One region of the Bacillus sp. z14 (2026) genome, then DNA from elsewhere that is predicted to be linked to it. Evidence: predicted binding sites of a transcription regulator. Region 1 holds the regulator's gene; each other region holds the start of a gene.

Region 1 (5,480 bases):
TGGCAGCATGGTATTGCTCCTTCTATATAAAATATAAGTAGATATTGTCATCGTATAGAAAAACTGCGTAATTTTCAAGAATGAACTATTGATTAGTATTCTTTTTCATATATTCTGAATATCTTCGATGAATGGTGGCTTTTGAGAGATCATAGCCTTTTCTGTTTAAATTCTCCGTAATTTCAGCAAATGTTAATCCTTTAATACGCAGCTCAATAACCTCCTGTAAAGGTACCTCTGACCTTTCTCTTCCGCCTCCAAGATGTTGATTTGCTAAATTTCTTTGTGGTTTATATCCATTTTCAATTGCTCGTTTCATCCCTCTTCTGATTTTACTGTTTTGTAATTTTCGCTGATATTCCTCTACTATACTGATGATTTGCAAAAGCATGGCATCTGTTTCAGAAACCTCAAGCTCACCATTATGAGTAACCGTATATAATTTAACCCCTTCTTTATAGATGCAATGTAATAGAGCAATCTTGGCATTTCCTCTGCCCAGTCTTGTTTCATCCTGAATCAAGAGACCCTCGATTTCTCTATTTTTCATTTTTTCCAGCAAGATTAGAATGCCTTCTCGTTCTAAATCATATCCACTGGCTTGTTCTTTCTCGATTATTACCACCTCGAACCCCTTTATGGCAGCCAGTCTTGTTAACTCCTGCTCCTGCCTTTCCAGTGATGTTTCCTGTGAACTTTTATCTGTGCTGACTCTGCAATAAATTCCAACCTTCATTTTCTCTCACCATTCTTCTTTACATATAGATAAGGCCGGGAAACATTCCCGACCTTACTGATTATATAGTTATTTATCAGAATCTGCTAAGTGTAGCATTTCTGTATTTTCGTTCATTTTCTTTACAGGAATCACAATCGTTTGCCCTTCCTTTAAATGATTAATGTGCAAGTCATTATGTTCCTGAACCCAAGAGACAAATTCAGTCTGTGTCATTTCGCTGCCGTCAAAACGTTCAGCCATATCCCAAACTGTATCTCCTTTTTTAACCGTGATTTGTTGATAATCGTCTTTTGGTGCTTCAATATTTGTTACTATCATTGTAGTTATTAATAAGAAAAGACCGATAAAAAACAAGATGGAATAATTATAAGAAGTCCATAATTTTTTCATAAATAAACCCCCATCGAATGTATGTTCGTTTAATATAAATCAAGTATAAACCGAACAAACGTTTTGTGTCAATACAAAAAACGAACTTATGTTTGTACTGTTAAACAGGAAATGATATACTAAAAACAAGAAAAGCTAAAAGAGGTGCGGGAGATGACTACTAAATTATCCAAACGGCAACAGGATATTTTGCTATATATTAAAGAAGAAGTAAAAACGAAGGGCTATCCGCCTTCCGTTCGAGAAATTGGCGAAGCAGTCGGACTGGCTTCTAGTTCCACGGTTCATGGTCACTTAGCGCGATTGGAAAGCAAAGGACTCATCAGACGAGATCCTACCAAACCACGTGCTATTGAAATCCTGGATATGGATCCACATGACCATATTCCAAAAACAAATTCAGTTAATGTACCATTAATCGGGAAAGTAACTGCAGGGCAGCCTATTACAGCTATCGAAAATATAGAAGAATACTTCCCTCTGCCTGAGCATATGGCTCCTGCCGATGAAAATGTGTTTATGCTAGAAATTATGGGCGACAGTATGATTGAAGCTGGAATACTTAACGGTGACTATGTAATTGTTCGCCAGCAGCATACAGCAAACAACGGTGAAATTGTCGTAGCCATGACTGAAGATGATGAAGCTACCGTTAAACGTTTCTTTAAAGAAGATACTCATTTCCGTCTGCAGCCTGAAAATTCTATGCTCGAGCCTATCATTCTACAAAATGTCAGCATCCTTGGCAAAGTGATCGGGTTATACAGAAATATTCAATAAGAACGTTGGGACCGGCTTTCAGCCGGTTCTACTTTTGTGTTTAAAATCTATTATCTCTATTTTCTCTATTAAACATATGCATTTAAGATTGGCATATTCCATTTTATAAATAGATTAATACTTTTATTTATCTCGTTGTTTACATAATATTATTATGTGATACAAAAAAGCTTGCAACCATTTTGATTGCAAGCTTGAAGGTCCTATATATCCCATCCTTTGTAATAGTATCTTGATCGTTTACTCTCTTCATAACACGACTGGCAAATAGCAAATGGATAATTCCAGCTTAACGGCTTATTGCATGACCGACACTTTGTTTGATATTTTTTAACCCCTTTTCTTAACTGATTATGTGCATCTGAACTGATTTCTTCTCTTACTCGCTCCCAATAGACCGTTTCACTTCTTCGATCTAATTTATACAAAAACAATAAATGCAATCCTACTGATTTATAAGATAATTCAAGTTCATCCAAGGAATCTTTCTTTATTAAAGGCTCTCTCAATTCTCTTCGATCCACAATGGCTTTCATATTATAGAGCCATTGATTAACGAGGCTCTCCTCATTCGCTGAAAAAGGTAAATGCAGAAAACCGTATAAATCAGTTATCGACATTCGTCCTTCTATTTGTTCATGGCGAATTAAATGATATAAAGCTTTTTCCTGATTAAGCGGTGCTTTTGTTGTTCCGGCAGGATTTTTAAATTCATCCCATAATTCAAAGAATTGATCAAAGCTGGAGTGATAACGTTTAAAGCGTTCAAATACACCCTGTGTAGGAGCTATTGTAAATGTACTGATTGGCCGGTCTTCACCATTCAACAACCTTTTCATTAAACCAATTTGATCAGTAAATGCAACTCTCCCTTCATTATATATACCTTTACGGCCGGCACGTCCTGCTAACTGCTTTACTTCCTGAGAGGTCAATAAACGCCTTCTCGTGCCATCAAATTTATCATTTTCGAGAAAAACGACCCGCCTAATCGGTAGATTGAGCCCCATCCCGATAGCATCTGTAGATACAATCACTCGCGTCTCCCTGTTAATGAACCTCTGAATTTGTTTAGCTCTTGTCTCAGGAGGCATACTTCCATAGATTACACTTACTTTATGGCCGTTTCTCTCCAGCTTTGAAGCGGTTTGAAGCACTTTATTTCGAGAAAATACAATCAAAGCATCCCCTGCCTTGGCATGTTCAATCTTAAAAGGTTTTTTCTCTACAATAAGCGGTATATCCCGTTTGTATTCATGAATTTCTATATCATTTCCCTGAAGCAGATTCAAAATCATCCTTTTAGAGTTGTGACTGCCTATGATGTGAACTTCCCGAGCACGCGCTTTATTAATAGCTCTAAACCAAGAAAACCCACGATCTTTATCTGCGATCATTTGCGCTTCGTCTATAACCATGACATCGAATTCATCTTTCTCGGTAAACATTTCAATTGTGCAGGAATAATGCGTGGCATTTGCAATATCCTTTTCTTCTTCACCTGTCTTTAATGCACAGGCAATCCCGTTGTTTTTAAGCGTTTCATATACTTCAAGTGCCAATAGCCTTAAAGGTGCCAGGTATATACCTGATGCAGCTTCCCTTAATCTATTTAACGCCTGATAGGTTTTACCGGTATTTGTTTCTCCTATATGCAGAATATATTTAGTGTTACTATAAACGGTTGTTTTGTATTCAACTCCAAAAATATCATCCAGTTTCTTTTGTTTTATTTCTTCCTGTTTCCTCAGCTCTTCTAATTTCTGTTCTCTTTTTTCAATTCTCTCTTTGTGCTGAGTATGGTATAACGGCATTTGTATATCAAATTCATCCGGATGGTTTCGAACATCTATAAGGTCCTCAATCAATTCCTGCTCTATTTCACTTTCATATTCCCATTGAAATTCACTAATATTAGCCCCAATCAATTGCCTGATCAGCTTATGATTAATCGACCCTTTAAACAAATGTTCATATTGGTTTATGATCTGATTCGGCAATTCTGATACTATAAATGGGTATATCGTTTCGTAAACAAAGGTATCAATCAGATTTTGATAAATATATTCGTCAAAAACAGAATCATCCTGGTATACATCATATCCCCAATATAAGAGGTCGTTGAGCGTTTCAAATTGGGCTTGATTGAACCCCTTCACATTTGCTATATCCTTTTGTAATTGATTAGCCACTTTATATCTGAGTTTTAAATAAAAATAAAGCTTGTTACTGCTCAAAATACTTAAGGCCTCATCTTTTATAACGGTATTCTCATAATTCCCTTTCAATTTTTTTAGCTTGACTGTTTCAAATAATTCATCCCATCGTTCATCTGTTTCTCCAAAGTAATCTTGGATCCAACTTTTCAGATCAAAGGATTTTAGTCCACTAAGTTCTTGTTCAACCATTTTATTTATTGCTTTCTTGGAGGCTCCTTCTGTTTCTATACCACGCAGCCCCAAAAATTTAATTTTTTCAGCTCTATTCATCCGCTGAAGCGTTCGACTCTTCCATGCTAAATTCCAAATTTGATCGAAATAGCGTTCTCTGCTCTCCAAATAATCATGTATAGCTGGCTTTGTTTCGCTTTCTTCCATATATAAGGAAATATCATTCAGAATATCATTTTTTGCTTTTTCAACTGCTTCTTTATACCCTTTATTCAATATGTCCATTATTCCGTTCTCCTTCAACTGCCATAAAAATTCTCTTATAAGGCTAATATATACGATTACCCGCATATCTATAAATTTAATACATTAGTTTACATAATATTATTATGTTCTACATTAATTTTTTTCTTAATTTTTGTATTAAATCCACTTGATTCATTACTTTATATAAATCATACATATAATATCACCGGATCAATCATAATTGTTCCATTGTGTTTGCTTTGATGGCGCATTTTCTGTATATACAGCAAAAGTAAAGTATTAAACAAAATAAACTCCCCATTCATTGAGGAGTTTTGATTTATAAAGTTCTTGAACTAAAATTTTGGTTTCTTTCCTTCAAATGCCACGTTTACAAAACTAAAGCCTTTTTCATTTCTTTCCTTATGTATAATCAAGAGAGCCCATCAGAGGAAACTCCTAAAAGTAGAGAGTTATCAATATTTCACAATTGTTGTTACACCACGTTCAGTTAATAATGTTCGATGGCTAAGCTCTTCTACCCATTTTTTAGGGTTAAGCCTAAACAATCCATATTGATTTTGGTAGGTGTAACTACCAACGTTGATCATAATTGGCTCTGGAACTTCAAGGACACGCTGTATATATTCTTCATACCACTGTTGAACAGGTATTTCATAAAGCTCGATAACATCACCAATATCCATATATTTCTCCAAATAAACGAAAAAATGATTACCAAGAACTCCGACTTCATATATGTATGGCATTGATAAAACAGGTTTAACAATATCACACCACCATTTATCTGCTTCATACACTGAGAAACACATGTCTAATTCATCTATTCCATTATTATGGTAATTCTCTATTTCTTCAGGCATTATAAATGGCTTAGACGATGCTAAAAATTGAATACGCGACATATACAAGCC
Region 2 (5,480 bases), on a different contig from region 1:
ATAAAGGAGGTAAGGCGATGAATACTTTACCATGTTCAATTAATGGTTTCATATAACGATAAAAGAAGGTAAGCAATAATACTTGGATATGGGCGCCATCCGTATCAGCATCGGTCATAATGACGACTTTATCATAATTGATATCCTCGATGGAGAAATCGGATCCTACTCCACCACCGACAGCATGAATAATTGTGTTTATTTCTTCATTTTTAAAAATATCTTCAAGCTTAGCTTTTTCTGTATTAATAACTTTACCGCGTAAAGGCAAAACAGCCTGGAACCTTCGATCACGCCCTTGTTTGGCAGACCCTCCGGCAGAATCTCCTTCGACGAGGTATAGTTCATTCTTCAATGGATTGCGGGACTGCGCCGGTGTAAGTTTTCCTGAAAGCAACGCTTCCGATTTCTTGCGTTTTTTACCGCTGCGTGCATCTTCTCTTGCTTTTCGGGCTGCTTCTCTGGCCTGAGCCGCTTTAATCGACTTACGGACCAAGGATGTCGCAATATCGGCATTTTCCATTAAATAATAAGATAATTTTTCAGATATAACAGAATCTACCGCAGAACGGGCATCACTGGTACCAAGTTTACTTTTTGTCTGTCCTTCAAATTGTAATAATTCTTCTGGAATTCTTACAGAAATGATAGCAGCCAATCCTTCGCGGATATCTGAACCATCCAGGTTTTTGTCCTTTTCTTTCAGCAAACCGGATTTACGTGCATACTCATTAAAGGCACGTGTAACAGCAGTTTTCATTCCTACTTCATGAGTTCCGCCATCTTTTGTTCTGACATTATTGACGAATGATAAAATATTTTCCGAATATCCATCATTAAATTGAAAAGCAAAATCAACCTCAATATCAGAATGAGTCCCCTCAAAGCTTACAACAGGATGCAATGTATCTTTTTCTTCATTTAGGTAAGAAACAAATGCCTCAATCCCATTCTCATAATAATAAACATCTTTTTCATCCGTACGTAAGTCATGTAATTCAATTTTTAAACCTTTTAATAAAAAGGCAGATTCGCGTAAGCGTTCACTTAAGGTTTCACGATTGTAAACAATGGTAGAGAAAATACTCTCATCCGGTTTAAAATGAATGGTTGTTCCAGTTTGGTTGGTTTTACCAATTTTCTCTAAAGTCGTTACAGGTTTTCCGCCATTTTCAAAACGCTGTTCATAAATAAAACCATCACGCTTAATGGTAACAACAAGCCATTCTGATAAAGCATTTACGACCGATGCACCAACCCCATGTAAACCACCGCTCGTCTTATAGCCACCCTGACCAAATTTTCCTCCTGCATGAAGGATGGTTAGAATAACCTCCGGAGTCGGTTTACCCATTTTATGCATTCCAGTAGGCATCCCTCTACCTTTATCCATTACACTGATGCTATTATCTTTATGAATTTTTACAATAATTTCGTCCCCATGTCCGGCCAATACTTCGTCCACGGAGTTATCAACGATTTCATAAACGAGATGATGCAGGCCTCGTGTGTCTGTGCTTCCGATATACATTCCCGGTCGTTTACGGACAGCTTCTAATCCTTCAAGTACCTGGATGGCATCTTCGTTATAGTCAATAGGTTTTATATTTTTTGCCACTTATGTACCCCTCTCTTTACGTTACAACTTCTATTATATACATATTCTTAAACAAGAACAAATGTTCTTGATAGTATAAACAGCACACTAAAGCTCTATTGCTCTATTTTTACAGATTATTTTTCGTTTCGCAAATAAAGTTTAGATAAAGGTTATGTATACGAGACATCCCGGCTTCCAGTCCCTGTAAAAAACAAATAAAATAAGTCCCTGTATCTTAATTATGGTATCATCTTCGGTGTTTTTACAACTATTAGTTTTTATTACCTACAACATTATAAAACCACCAATGAGCTATTTACGAGCAATTGGTGGCCATTTTTTATTATTTAGTTAATGCATGCTCCACTTTTATGCAACGGTCCATAATGACGGTGTAATCCTTGTCCTTTAGCATTTGGAAGGCCTCTTCATCAATAACTCCCAGCTGTGTCCAAAATATATCGGCGTCGATTTCCAAAAATTCCTTAGCCAGATCCATCACATATTCAGATCGGCGAAAAACATTGACAATATCCACATGCCCCTCAATATCCTTCAATGTCGCAACCGCCTTTACACCCAAAACACTATCCACTGTAGGATTGACCGGGATAATTTCATATCCATTATCCTGCATGGCCTTAGATACCATGTAAGATGTCCGTTCCGGATTATCAGAAAGACCAACGACAGCTATTCGTTTCGCTTTTTTTAAGAGGAGACCAATTTCATCTCTGCTTGGATTTTCTATCATGAATATAGCCCCTTTCAATAATAAAATTTATCCTTATGTATACCCATAGGCTATTATAGAATAAACGGTCAGCGCAGAATAGGGAAGTTAATAAAAATAATTTTTTTATTTTCTTTTTGCAGGTACATGTTAAAATATATTAACCAGTAGTGTAAGAAAGGAACTGTTTATATGTTATATTTTTTGTTTATATTGGCCTATCTGCTAGGTTCAATACCTTCAGGCTTAATTATAGGAAAAGTTTTTTATAACACTGATATACGTGAGCATGGCAGTGGAAACTTAGGAGGAACCAATACATTCCGGACACTTGGGAAAAAAGCCGGAATTATCGTTACAACTATAGATATCTTAAAAGGTACTATGGCCACCTTATTGCCATACATATTTAATATACAAGCTGACCAATGGCCAAGTTGGATTGCTATTCCGTTGATATGTGGCTTATTGGCAGTTATTGGCCATATGTACCCTATATTTGCCGGATTCAGAGGCGGTAAAGCTGTAGCTACATCCGGAGGTATTTTGCTCGGATACGATCCACTTTTATTTGTGATTCTAGTTGCATGCTTTTTTGTATTCTTATACCTAACTAAAATCGTGTCCTTATCTTCTATGTTGATTGCAGTTGTGGCACTTATTTATGCCATGTTTAGCGGAGATCCTTCCATGTTAATCCTAATTATCTTCCTGGCAGGATTTATCTTCTATCGCCATCGCGCTAATATCAAACGTATTATTAATAAAACAGAACCTAAGGTTAATTTGTTTAAACGATGATATAAGACTGTTTTTGGAATCACGATTAGTGGTCCAAAAACAGTCTTTTTTATTTTTGCTAAAAAGAATACAAAAGCAATATTCTCTTCCGAAGTCTTCATCTCATATTCAAACAACAAAGCTCGACCTCTATCGACTGATTACCTAATAGGATTAAACAATCGGATAATTTAGTATAAAATTATCAGTCATATGAAACCATAAAAATACCTTATTTTGCATTTTAATCTAAAAAGTGTCAATATACATGTAGGAATATATTAAAAATATGTACTCATATTTAGAAAAATTTACTAAGCAGGTGAAGAATGAAGAAAAAAATAGCCCTCCTATCATTTTTAATCATTACCGCAGCTATAGGTATACTTATATATCTATACACTCAGGAGATTTTCAATAATTATGAAGAAAAAAACGTAGCTTTAACCCATAATAGGGAAGTTTTCTTATCTGAACGTAACTACCATTCTACTGCTGAAATTGGAGCCATCGGAGATATACTTTTGCATGATAAGGTATATGAAGATGCAGATACTGGTTCTGGTTATGATTTCTCAGATATGTTCGCACCTGTAAAAGACATGCTAAGCAACCCAGATTTTACGATTGCCAATCAGGAATCTATTGCAGCCGGAAGTGACTTGGGGTTATCGGGGTATCCGACATTTAATTCACCTTATGAAATATCGGACACCTTAAAAGACGTTGGAATAGACCTCGTAACCTTAGCAAATAACCATTCCCTCGATAAAGGTGAAAAAGGTATTCTGCGTGCAATCGAGTATTACAATAAAATTGATATGCCTTACGTAGGAATTCATAAGAATGAAGAGGATGCCAAACAAGACCGCATCATGAACGTAAATGGTATTAACATCGGCTTTCTCTCTTACACATATGGAACGAATGGGATTCCTATTCCGGATGGAAAAGATTATTTAGTCAATTACTTAGATGGTAAAAAAGTCTCACAAGATATCAAGGATTTACGCGATAAAGTGGATCTTATACTCATTAATGCTCATTGGGGACTGGAATATCAAAGAAACCCATCTGATGAACAAAGAAAAATGGCAAAATTAATGTCTAATGCAGGTGCAGATATTATTATTGGGCATCATCCGCATGTCCTCCAACCAATTGAATGGATAGAATCCAATCAGAAAAAAACATTAGTTGTCTATTCATTAGGAAACTTCATTTCCGCCCAAAAAAATAACTATAAAGATATTGGCGGTATGGTTACCATTAGCGTTCGTAAAGAATGGTCAGCTAAGGGAACTGAGACCGAAGTAACTAACGTAAACTTCTCTCCAACCTATGTAACTAATCAAAACGACCGTGACTACAGAATAAATACGTTTGGAAGTGAAGATGTATTTGGACAGGAAAAGATCGATAAAGAAAAATTGACTGATTTTATGCTTAGCCATCCATCCATAAAATAAGAATTTAAACTAACGAGCTGTTCCAAATTTGCTTAATTTGCATTGGGACAGTTTTTCTTTTTCAAGTTTAGGAGAGAAAAAGATTAAAAGAGATGGATAAGGGCTATAGAGTATTATAATGATAATCTAACAGCAACTGAGTCTTTATCAGAGATGAATTTTCCGCCGAATAAAAAGTGGGAATTGAAACAGTTTAAACCACTCTAGTGATACACCCTTTTGTTTACTGAGTGTTACCAATCGTTATCTTATTAAAATTATGTCATAATGGTAGTATTCAGTAGTTAGATAGCTCACCTTTATCTGCCAATAAACATATCAGGAGGATTCAAACATGGAAATTACAATCGATGAGCAATCAGCTGCATGGTATAAAGCAGAATTGGAACTTGAAAAAGGCGACTGCCTTCGGTTCTTTCCCCGTTATGGAGGCTATAGCCCTATACAATCAGGCTTTTCTTTGGGAATCAGCAAAGAGGAAGGAAAACAAGCCACTGTTACCTTATTAAAGAATGGAATCACCTATTTTATTAATGAGGATGATATATGGTATTTTGACGGAAATAACCTCAATATAACCTTTGACGAACAGAAGGCTGAGCCCACGTTCTCCTATAGCAAATAAGAACAGAAATCCCCTGTGTACCACTGACACAGGGGATTCTCTTTATCTATTTTCGTTTGATTTCTTCGTATTTTGCATTCCATTCCGGAAATGCTTTTTTAAACTGAATCGGTCTGAAATTATCTTTTTTTACTACAATATGCGTAGTTGTTCCAGTTGCGCAAATTTGATCATGCTGATTCCGGATTTCATATCCATACAGTGTTTTTATTCCATTATTTTCTTCTACCCAAGTATGTACATAGGCCTGATCACCATATCGTAATGGTGTTT
Region 3 (5,480 bases), on a different contig from region 1:
TTATTGGCTACGGCCAGGCATCCATGCATATTGCCTCAATGCTTGGAACAAGAATAGGCATCGTGAATTTTTTAGCTCCACTGGCAGATCAGTTACGTTTTAATGCGAAGCAATATGGTCTTGAACAAAAATTGGGCCCGATTATTCAGGCGGATATTGGATTTTATGATATTTTGGAAGGATTTAAAAATCCTGAGCCGATTTTGGAGAAATTTAAAGCTGCCGCAAAAACAGCTATTGCCGAAGGGGCAGATGTCATTATTCCTGGAGAAGGTCCGATGAATATATTTTTAGCAACCCACGGTATTCATCATATTGAAGATGTCCCGATTATCGATTCATTCGGCTCGGCCATTAAAATGTGTGAATCACTTGTCGATTTGCAGAAAATTAGTGGTATGACGACTACGCGAAAAGGGTATTATCATGCAAAACCACCCGAAGAGATTGTTGAAAAACTGCGTGACTATTATCAGTTGCAAGCTATAACCAAGGAAATGGATTTTGGATTATCCGTGCGTGAGTTTGCTGCTAATTAATACAATTGAGCATGATTATATTGATAGAATATAGCATAAAAGGTCTTTCCTAAGTTTTTGGAAAGACCTTTTGCGTACATTATTTTGTTGGAGCTGCTTCTTTTACAGACGCTACTCTAAATGTAGTTTGTTGGCTTCCTAACATAGGAGAGTCCTGTTTAGCTTCATCCGGTTTGCCTTCCGGACGTTTGTGCGCTTTTTTGAAGGAGTCGCTGTTTTTCCAGGCAAGGAAGCTTTCTTCATCCTCCCAGTACATATTGACGCTCATCTCATCATATTCTGTCAGGCCCTCTGTAAGTAAAACCTCTACTTTAACAAATCCTTTAAATTTATCTAATTCGTTACCGGAAGTGAAACGGCCTGCCATTTTTTCTGCGAAACCTGGTTTGGTTTTAATTTTGTTTTGAACAACAATCATGTGATCATTCTCCTTTTATTTTTATTTTTCTGGAAAATATATCAGATTACTTCTTTGAAAATCACTCTTACACTGCTATTATATATCTTTTTCGAAGATTTTGAATTCATTATGCTTTAGGATTTGCTAATCATGGCTCTATCATATTTTTTCTATATGATTGAAAAGCATTGCATGATGAAATAACCAACATAGTTCGTTCATCCTTCTATATAACCCTTCAAATAGATTAGTAATCAATTTTTCTATTATTTTTTGCAAAAAGATCTTAAATTAAGAGTTTTCGAGACTTACGAGTCAAAATTTGAGTGACTAAATGACTGTATAAGCTAGATTAGTCTAGTAATCCAGCCGATTTTCGCAGGAATTGAGCGGAAATTGATATTAATTGAGCGGAATTCCATATAATCGAGCGGAAATGGAGTGGAATTGAGCGATTTTCGTAATAATTGAACGAAACTCAACATAATTGCTCTAATTTACTTATTTATGGGCGAATTGAAAAGGGAAAAGTGAAAATACTAGTAGATGAATGCATTTGGACGACTATTTTAAAACGTTTTCGTTAAATTACTTGATGAATATGTCCGTTGTCTTAAAGTATTTGCACGCTTCCATGCTCTTATACATAAATTGTAAATAATTTTCCATTGAATACGAACGTATATTCGCTTATCATTAAGAATATAATAAAGACGAACATACATTCTATTTAAAAGAAGGTTTTAACATGATTGATTACAGTACTTTACCGCATCATTATGTTATGTGCGTGGATATGAAAAGTTTTTTTGCCAGCTGTTCAGCGGTGATGATGGGACTGGATCCGCTTGAATGTTATTTGGCTGTGGTGAGTGACACGGAACGGAGCGGCAGTGTGGTGCTGGCTTCATCTCCCAAAATGAAGAAAGAGTTTGGCATTAAGACAGGCTCGAGATTGTTTGAGATTCCGGATGATCCGCGCATTATAAAGGTTAATCCTAATATGGCTACGTATTTGCGTATCTCTACTGAAATCAGCCGTTTATTCAATCGATATGTACCTAAAAGCGCAATTCATACGTACAGTGTGGATGAAAGCTTCTTAAAGGTGGATGGGACCACTCGTCTATGGGGAGATATCGTAGAAATTGCTGAAAAAATCCAGGATGAAATTGATCGGGAATTCCAGCTTCCATGCGCGATTGGAATCGGTCCGAATATGCTGCTTGCTAAGCTGTGTCTTGATTTGGAGGCCAAGAAAAAAGGAATCTCCCAATGGACCTATGAGGATGTACCAGAAAAATTATGGCCCTTATCCCCCTTGAGCGAAATGTGGGGAATCGGAAAGCCGATGGAAAAGAAGCTGAATGGAATGGGGATTTTTTCAATCGGTCAATTGGCGCGTTATGATCTGGCGACGCTTGAAAAGAAGTTTGGCATTATGGGCAATCAATTGTATCACCATGCCTGGGGTGTTGATTTATCGGATATCGGTGCTCCGATTATGGAAGGGCAAATCAGCTTTGGAAAAGGCCAGGTTTTACTGCGTGATTATAAAAAGCCTGAGGAAATCAAGCATGTTATTCTGGAAATGAGTGAGGAAGTAGCAAGAAGAACACGTGCAAGCGGGATGGCGGGCAGAACCGTCAGCTTGGGGATTTATTATAGCCAGGATGAATTTGGAGGTGGATTTCATCGCTCTATGACAAGAGAAACACCGACCAATATTACGATGGATATTTATGAAATGTGTTTAACCTTGTTTGAACGGTTTTATACAGGCAAAACAGTTAGGAAAATTTCTATTACACTTTCGAATGTTATCCCCGATCGAGAGATGCAAATCAGTCTATTTGACCAGGATAGCTGGCGCAAACGCGAACTTGGCTTTGTGATGGATCGAATGCGTAAAAAATTTGGATCGAATGCGATTTTACGTGCCGTGTCGTATACAGAGGCAGGAACGGCCAAGCATCGAAGTACGTTGGTTGGAGGACATAGAGCATAACAGACAAGTGAAATGGAGGCTGCAGGGAATGATTCGAGATCGCGGAAAAATAAAATGGACATCAATGATGCTGCCTGAACACGTAACAATGCTTAGAGCATGGGCACATGAGGACAGCTATGAAACAAGGAATGAGCTTGATGAACAGCAAGTGGAAGCGATGAATACGATAATTATGGAGGCTTTGGAATATGGGAAGCCTGTGATGATCCGCTATTACCGTACAGCCAGTCGCCGGTACGGTACGGTGGAAGGACATATTCATTATTGCAATGAACAGGCTCAAAAGCTTCATATCGTTGATGAGGACGGAGATGTTTGTTTTGTATTTTATCAGGAAATTATGGACGTACAATTGAAAAATTGATGGCCTGCAATTTGCTATAAGCTTATGCATATGTTGGTTATGGCTCTTCTTTTTTGTTCTAAATAAACTTTACTACCCAATTTTGAGGACATGAAAACGCAAATATTAGACAAAATTCCACAAAAAGTTTACTATGTATATAGACCTAGAAGTAAGAAATATACAGATAATGAATTTTTAACATCGATTTCAGTTCTGATAACTTTGCCATGGGATATCAAAACAAAAGGGGTAAAGAAAAATGGAAAAAGAAAAATATAGCACGATTTATCAAGCACCTTATGGATTAGTTATAGGAGAGTTAAAAAAAGAAATGACTAAAGAAGATGCTGTAGCATTAGGGCAAAAATATTGCTCAGAGAATGGTTTCAGTTATAAAGGTACGTATACTGGCGATGAAGCAGTGGCGGCTTTACAAAGTTTGATACAAAAACATACGAGAGCAGTTCATTAAGCTGAACGTTCATTTTTAAGACATAGAGGCAGTGTTCATTGAATGCTGCTTTTTTTATTTCAGATTTAATTATTAACAGGTTTGCGGGTTAAGTGAAATCGGGAACCTATGAGATAAATAGAGAGAAAGCATGGTGGACAACAGTGGAAATTACATGGACAGACGCAGCATTAGAAAAGGTAAAAGACAAGCTGACAGATCAAGAAGGCGTATTTTGTTTGAAGTATGAAACAGAAGGCTGTGGCTGCGTAGTAAGCGGTGTAACCAATTTATATTTTGTTAAAGAAACTACTTCTCAAGAAGTAAAATGGGAAACCAATGCCTATCCTGTATGGTTAAATAAATATCATGAAATCTTTTTAGATGAAAAGCTTATTATTGATTATTCCAGCAGTACAAATAGCTATCAGCTGAAAAGCCCTAATCAGTATTTAAATCCAATGATGAATGTCATCTTTCAATAGGCTCTATAAGGAGAAAATTCAAAAGGTTCAGTCAGAAATTTTGACTGAACCTTTTTTTAAACGAAAGCAAAGGGAAATCCCACTTATTTTTTTGTATAAAACACCTTAGAAATAAGCAGCCCAATTACGCCAAGTATGATGAATAATATTGCTTTCCAAACTACATCTATACCTGATAGGTCGTAGAAAGTAACTTTTAATAGCGTAATAAACAGGAATATTAAGCCGATGTTTTTCCAAACTTTTTCTTTAAAGTAACTAAATAACCCGTATGTTACTCCAACGATAATGATCCAAGATAATGACAAACCGATATTCTTAATCATTAAAGAAGAATCATCTGTGAAATAGTATGCCATTTTGCTTATAAATATGATCAGTAATACTTCTATTATATAGGGTAAAGTAGATTTCATTATATTTCTGTCGATGATTTTTGTTATTGTTTCTTTTATATAGAGAACAAAGAAGAAGCTGATTATGATCATCCATACAACAAAAGTTTCTAGTGATAGCATGTATCCCGGCTTGTCGAATAATTGTACCAATACGGATAAGAGCAGTATTATGCTAGCTATTGTCCCTAATATACTCTTCCTTATTTGAGCAAAATAGTAAACTAGTACGGCTTGCATGGTAAAGAGGATTAATTTTGATGATGGATCAATCACTATATCGTTTAGCAGTATAAATATGTAGAACATCGAAATAACAAAGAAAATGTTTTTTAGTTCAGTGTGACTTTTATTTTTCACGTAACTAAGCAAAGAGTATACGATGGCCATTATTGAATAGAACGTGTATTGGTAGCTTGGTGTTTGATCAAACACATCAACTCCGATTAAGAGCATGAATAATGAACCGATCGTGATAGCTGGAATATACATATTTTTAACAAATATGTTGTTTGTTTTAAATGTTAAATAAATAATAAAGAAATGCTGAATAGCGATTGTGAGGAACGTTAAGGTTGAAATTTCCCCACTGCCTACTAATCCAAAAAATAATACAGTGAACATAAATGCATAGTTTGCCACATTCCAAGTGATTTTATATTGCCCTCTAAGAGATTCTAGTATTAATCCTATAAATACAGCAGTTTCGTATATATAAAATACATATTCATTCCCTTTGTCTCCTGCAAATAGGAAAGGGTAAAAATAAGCACCTACTCCTATAATGGTAAGCAAGGATTGAGATTTGTATTTTCTCGATAGATAAACTCCTATATATATTCCGAGCGCTAAT
Region 4 (5,480 bases), on a different contig from region 1:
TCCAATACTTCTCTTGTACTTGTCTTTAAATGAGAAATAGTCGGTTTCAGCTCCAATGCTTGTGCTAAATGACACTTTTCAGTTGGTTTTTTTAAGTAAATATAGCCTTTCTTTGGACTACCCTTCCACTTAAAAATAGCATTTTCCATTTCTCTATAGAACTCGACAACTTGTTTTCGATTAAGAACATTAAAATAATAAAGATGCTTCATAAAAGAAACATAGCCATCATCCACTACCTTATTAGCAAAATCCTCATTCGTTAAATAAGTTAAACGTATGAATGATTCGTAAAATGTATTATAAGAGGTATCACTGATATCCGTTTTATCATAAAACGGACTAAGCCAATTGTTAGCGATTTCCCCCAGTACATTTTCTTTAATAATGTTCTTCCAATCATTTAAAGTGTGCAATTTTATGACTAGCTGATCGATATCACTAGACCGATTATGGATAGGATCTAATTTGTTCATCACAAACAAAATTGACGATCGTTCTCTTCTATTAAATAAAAGACTAGGTAATGAAGCTTGTAATCGATCAAATTCATTCATCATTTTTGGTGCATTTAGATCGTCAGGAATAATAATATCAGCTACAAAATTCAGAAAAGCACGCGCAGATATGACGAGTTTATTTTTCACAAGTGTTTGAATCAGGAGATTAACAATTTGCTTTTGGACTGTAGGGTTGCGAAAAAGCATAAAATTCTCATGTGCCATAGTATGCACATCGTTCTTTTCGTCTTCCAAAACAGCTAAGTGAAACGGATTCTCTTGTACAGGATTGAATATCTTAGCCAATAATGAAGAATAGAAAGAAGACTTAGGTCCTTCCTCAGTTAATTCATAGGCATGATAGTCCCCAAAGCTTAATAAATCAAAAAGATCTTCGCTATACATTGTTGTGATATTTTGTGTAAAAAGACCACTCATTTCGACAAATTGCTTTAATTTTTTATAGGTGAACGTTTTATGCTCTAAATGGACAAAATTATGCAATACACCCATATTAATAGCCAATATAACTCGATCGTTTGATTCATTAATTTTCTGATCTGAAAAATTCTGCAATAGCTCTTCCAATGTTTCCATCGCGTTTTTAGAAGGTGAGAAACTTTCAGTAGCATCATTGAAAATCGTGTAGCCTTCTATTAACTTCGGCTTATTCTCTTTTAAATAAGCTAAAAGGTGAGATTTTCCATCCCCAACACTGCCGCATAACAATATTAAATTTCCCTTTTCACCGTCTATTTGGCGTTGCAAAATATGTTCTAAATCCAGTTGAATTCTTCGATCGACATGCAAATAGTTTTTAAAGGAACTGAACTGGTCAGCATTCTCAATTGCTTCTTGGGAAGAATCTTTTAATCTTCTAAGTTCTCTCAATAAGTAACTTTCATTACTTGGCAGGTCTTTGACTAAAATGGACTTTTCTTCTTTTACTTGATCCTCTTTCTCTTTCTCTTCAGAGATTATAGGACTAGGATTAGGACTTATCTGCCCACTGCCAATAAGTTCTAAAATTTGTTTAGTAACTATATCTTTAATGTCTTCTTTTTCTTTTGGCTTAGGTGGTGTATACGCAGGAATTTCAATTTCATCAACTATATATACTTCACAAAACCATAATGCGATATTATACATTTCTTTGTGGAGCCTAAAAGCTACCGTTATATCGTCAAATTGCCCATCATGGGCAGCCTTATTTCCTGAAAAACGAATAGCATCAAATGATTTTTGGATTTTTGGATCAATATACCCTTCTCGGGAAAGATATAAGATCTTTTCATATAAGGAAGTTAAATGGTAAACTTCTATGGATTCGTACTTAATAACCTCGTTAACAATTTCCTCAGCAAAAATGCGAGCTTTCATGATTGCACTGCTTGCATCATTGAATATTAATTCTTCCATTTTCTTCGCATTTTGAGCAGCTACAGGATTTATTTTTTCTAGGAAACTCAAAAAATATGTTTCATTCGAACTCATTTGTTAAATCAACTCCATATAGCGTAAGTACTTTCAGGTTACATTTTATCACAAAAAGGGTTGTATCTTTAATATAACAGGACATATGTCATAATTAAATTCCTAAATTCTGCCTTTTCTAATTATGATCGAATAAACGTTCGTTAGAATTGTATTTTTTTATCATATTGTATATAATTAAAATCTATTATTACGTACGTAATTAGGAGTGATTACAATGGATACTACATTTACATATAATTTCCCTGCCATTCGTGGTGTACAAGCAGGTAAAGAATATTTTGTTGCAATGTGCCCTCTACGAATCATCCCAAAGATCTTTCTTTTTGATGAAGAGGAAATTCCACCGGAGCATCGATCGCAACGAATTTTAAATAAAGCTAGAATACCAGAAATGACAAACTATATAGTAGAAAATCAAACTGACTATGTTTTTTCTTCTATTACAGCTTCTATTGATGGCGCAATTAAGTTCATACCATTTAATAAGGAAGCTTCTTCTAAAGATTTAGGTCAATTAAGGATTGCTTTAGATGCTCGCTTCCTGATTAATGATGGTCAACATAGAAGAGCAGCGATCGAGGAAGCACTGAAAATTTCGCCTGAGTTAGGAAATGAAACGATTTCCGTTGTATTTTTCCATGATGATGGTTTAAAAAAATCTCAACAGATGTTTTCTGACTTAAATCGACACGCAGTGAACACGACATCGTCCATAGGAATTTTATACGATCATCGCGATCAGTTAGCATTGCTTACAAAAGATATTATTGTTTCCACTCCCTTATTGAATCGATATACTGACAAAGAAAGAGTTTCATTATCTAAAAACTCTCCAAAAATACTGGCACTAAACCACATTTTTAATACAAATCTTAGGTTGCTAGGGAAAACAAAAGGTGAGCAAATAAATGATGAAGATGAAGTTTTTTTAAGAGAGTTTTGGAATGTATTATGCGACTCTATTCTCGAATGGAAAATGGTCTACAATAAAGAATTATCCCCTCGTGAATTACGGGCAAATTTCATCGTAGGACACGGAGTATTTATAGAAGCTGTTGGATTAGTTGGTAAGTACTTACGAAACGAATGTCAGGAAGAATGGTCTTTATATTTGAAAAAACTCTCCAGTATTGACTGGAACCGAAGTAATACAACAGATTGGTTGGGCCGAGCCTTTAATCAAAATGGAAGAATCCAAAAGAACTCTTCAACTGTACAACTAACCGCAAATAAAATTAAACAATTAATTGGACTCACTCTATTAGAATCAGAACAAAACTTAGAAAATAAATTTTTTAAAGGAGGCGTTTAATTTTGAATAAAGGAATTATCAGTAATCTATTATCGAAGCAAGCCCCTTTAGTAGATGAAATAAAAGAAAAAATTAAAATAGCATATAAAGAAGACAACCGACCATGGGTGGTTGGTTATAGTGGTGGTAAAGATTCCACTGTGGTTGTACAACTTGTATTCGAAGCATTAAGTGAAATGCCTAAAGAAGAGCTCCATAAAAAAGTATATGTCATTTCTTCAGATACACTAGTTGAAACACCACTAATAATTAACTCGATTAACCAAACATTACGTCGTATTCAAGATGAAGCATTAAAAAGAAATCTCCCCTTCGAGACACATAAAGTGAAACCAAGTGCTGAACAGTCTTTCTGGGTGAATTTAATTGGAAAAGGCTATCCATCACCTAACCAACAGTTCAGATGGTGTACCGATCGTTTAAAGATTGAACCAGCTAATCAATTCGTTATGGATAAAGTATCTTCTTTTGGGGAAGTAATTATGGTTCTTGGCGTCCGTGAAGATGAAAGTGCTAGTCGTGGTAATTCTATTCGTTCTCATACCGTTGAAGGAAAAACTTTCATGCGGCATTCAACGTTAGCTAATGCTTATGTATATGCTCCAATACGTTCATTCACGTTGGATGATGTTTGGAATTACTTATTGAATTATCCTTCGCCTTGGGGAGATGATAATCATGAATTACATCGTCTTTATCAAGATTCAAACAGCGGTGAATGTCCATTAGTTATAGACAAAAACATTAAAGAAAGTGCTGGTTCATGTGGGAACAGCCGTTTCGGATGCTGGGTTTGTACTGTTGTGAATCAAGATAAAGCTATAACAGGGTTTATTCAAAGTGGACATGATTGGATGAAACCATTATTAGATTTCCGCAACTGGTTGGCTTCTATACGGGATGATCGAACAAAACGGATGAAATACAGAATGAACGGACAAATTTATTATAGAGATGTAAAAATAGAAGAGATCGATAATAAAACCTATGTTATTATTGCCAAAAAAGCTAGCAGAGCCAAACAAGTAATTCCATTTGATGAATATACTATTCTTACAAAAGATACAATTAAGAGTTACATTACAGAACATAATATTGATTTAAGTTCACCTGAAGACCATCGTATATTAGTCGAATATACGGAAGAAACATTGGATGGCCAAATTATAACCAAATATGCGCAATTAGGCCTTGGCTCTTATACTATGGAAGCAAGAAAAGAAATTCTAACTAAATTATTGGAATTACAACGCGATATTAAACATCCTTTCGACCAACATTATGAACTTATTAGAGAAGAAGAATTAAAAGCTATTCGTAAAATTTGGTTTAAAAATGGCGAATGGGATGATGCAGTTCCTGCAATATTCGAAGATATTATGGGGTATTCTTTAGATTGGGAAATAGATGACAGACCATTATTTGATCAAGAACAAATATCAGATCTAGATTTATTATGTGATCAATTTAAAGTAGATATTAAAGTTATTAAAAAGTTAGTATCTATTGAAAAAGATTACTCAGGTTACAAATTTAGAAGAGGTTTAACAGATGAGATAGGCAAAGTATTAAAACAAGACTACTTACATTTATAAGCAGAAAATGAGGGTTAGTAATGATTATTAATGAAATTCAATTAACCAATATAGGGGCATACAGAGGTATTCAGTCATTTGATTTCCGTCCTACTCAAGATAAGAATGTAATCTTAATAGGCGGAGAAAATGGTGCCGGTAAAACAACACTTCTGAATGCCATCAAACTTGGTTTATTTGGAGCATATAGCTACGGATTTAAAACAGAAAATGCAGATTACTATAAAAGGGTCGATAGTCTTCTTAATCATACTGCAAAGAAAATTAATGAGAATAATTTTAGTATAAAAATAGAGTTTTCACTGATTGATGGTTTCGAAAAAATTGAATACAGTGTTATCCGTAATTGGAAGTACTCCAATAAAAGCCTAAAAGAAACTTATTCTCTAATTGCTAACGGCAAAATGCAGTCTGAATATGAAAAAGATCTATTTCAATCCAAATTAAAAGAGGTTATGCCACCCCAGCTTTTAGACTTATGTCTATTCGATGGTGAAGAAATTGCTCAAATCGTCAGCAAAAACCTCCTATCTGAGTACTTAAAAAATTTATCAAGAGTTGTATTTAACTTAGATT

Evidence for each region. The regulator LexA, encoded in region 1, represses DNA repair genes until DNA is damaged. The targets are predictions, from matches to a motif close to CGAACATATGTTCG.
Region 2: parE (DNA topoisomerase IV subunit B) is a predicted target of LexA. The motif match lies at 1,673-1,686, and genes of this name have one in related genera.
Region 3: AC4G3O_RS03300 (Y-family DNA polymerase) is a predicted target of LexA. The motif match lies at 1,615-1,628, and genes of this name have one in related genera.
Region 4: dndB (DNA sulfur modification protein DndB) is a predicted target of LexA. The motif match lies at 2,124-2,137, and genes of this name have one in related genera.

What each region holds. Positions count from the first base shown of each region.
Region 1 is NZ_JBZFQK010000009.1:18,503-23,982, forward strand. It holds gene AC4G3O_RS17935 (DUF896 domain-containing protein) at 1-9, opposite strand, end outside; gene AC4G3O_RS17940 (YneB family resolvase-like protein) at 86-736, opposite strand; gene yneA (cell division suppressor protein YneA) at 806-1,129, opposite strand; gene lexA (transcriptional repressor LexA) at 1,283-1,909, shown strand; gene AC4G3O_RS17955 (helicase-related protein) at 2,113-4,584, opposite strand; gene AC4G3O_RS17960 (hypothetical protein) at 5,022-5,471, opposite strand.
Region 2 is NZ_JBZFQK010000001.1:22,049-27,528, reverse strand. It holds gene parE (DNA topoisomerase IV subunit B) at 1-1,606, opposite strand, end outside; gene AC4G3O_RS00130 (CoA-binding protein) at 1,944-2,354, opposite strand; gene plsY (glycerol-3-phosphate 1-O-acyltransferase PlsY) at 2,526-3,134, shown strand; gene AC4G3O_RS00120 (CapA family protein) at 3,443-4,582, shown strand; gene AC4G3O_RS00115 (HesB/YadR/YfhF family protein) at 4,917-5,207, shown strand; gene AC4G3O_RS00110 (acyl-CoA thioesterase) at 5,254-5,480, opposite strand, start outside.
Region 3 is NZ_JBZFQK010000001.1:691,383-696,862, reverse strand. It holds gene AC4G3O_RS03310 (aspartate/glutamate racemase family protein) at 1-539, shown strand, start outside; gene AC4G3O_RS03305 (heme oxygenase) at 619-957, opposite strand; gene AC4G3O_RS03300 (Y-family DNA polymerase) at 1,688-2,947, shown strand; gene AC4G3O_RS03295 (YolD-like family protein) at 2,976-3,314, shown strand; gene AC4G3O_RS03290 (hypothetical protein) at 3,556-3,768, shown strand; gene AC4G3O_RS03285 (iron-sulfur cluster biosynthesis family protein) at 3,912-4,232, shown strand; gene AC4G3O_RS03280 (DUF2339 domain-containing protein) at 4,316-5,480, opposite strand, start outside.
Region 4 is NZ_JBZFQK010000001.1:774,819-780,298, forward strand. It holds gene dptF (DNA phosphorothioation-dependent restriction protein DptF) at 1-1,994, opposite strand, end outside; gene dndB (DNA sulfur modification protein DndB) at 2,212-3,309, shown strand; gene dndC (DNA phosphorothioation system sulfurtransferase DndC) at 3,312-4,904, shown strand; gene dndD (DNA sulfur modification protein DndD) at 4,925-5,480, shown strand, end outside.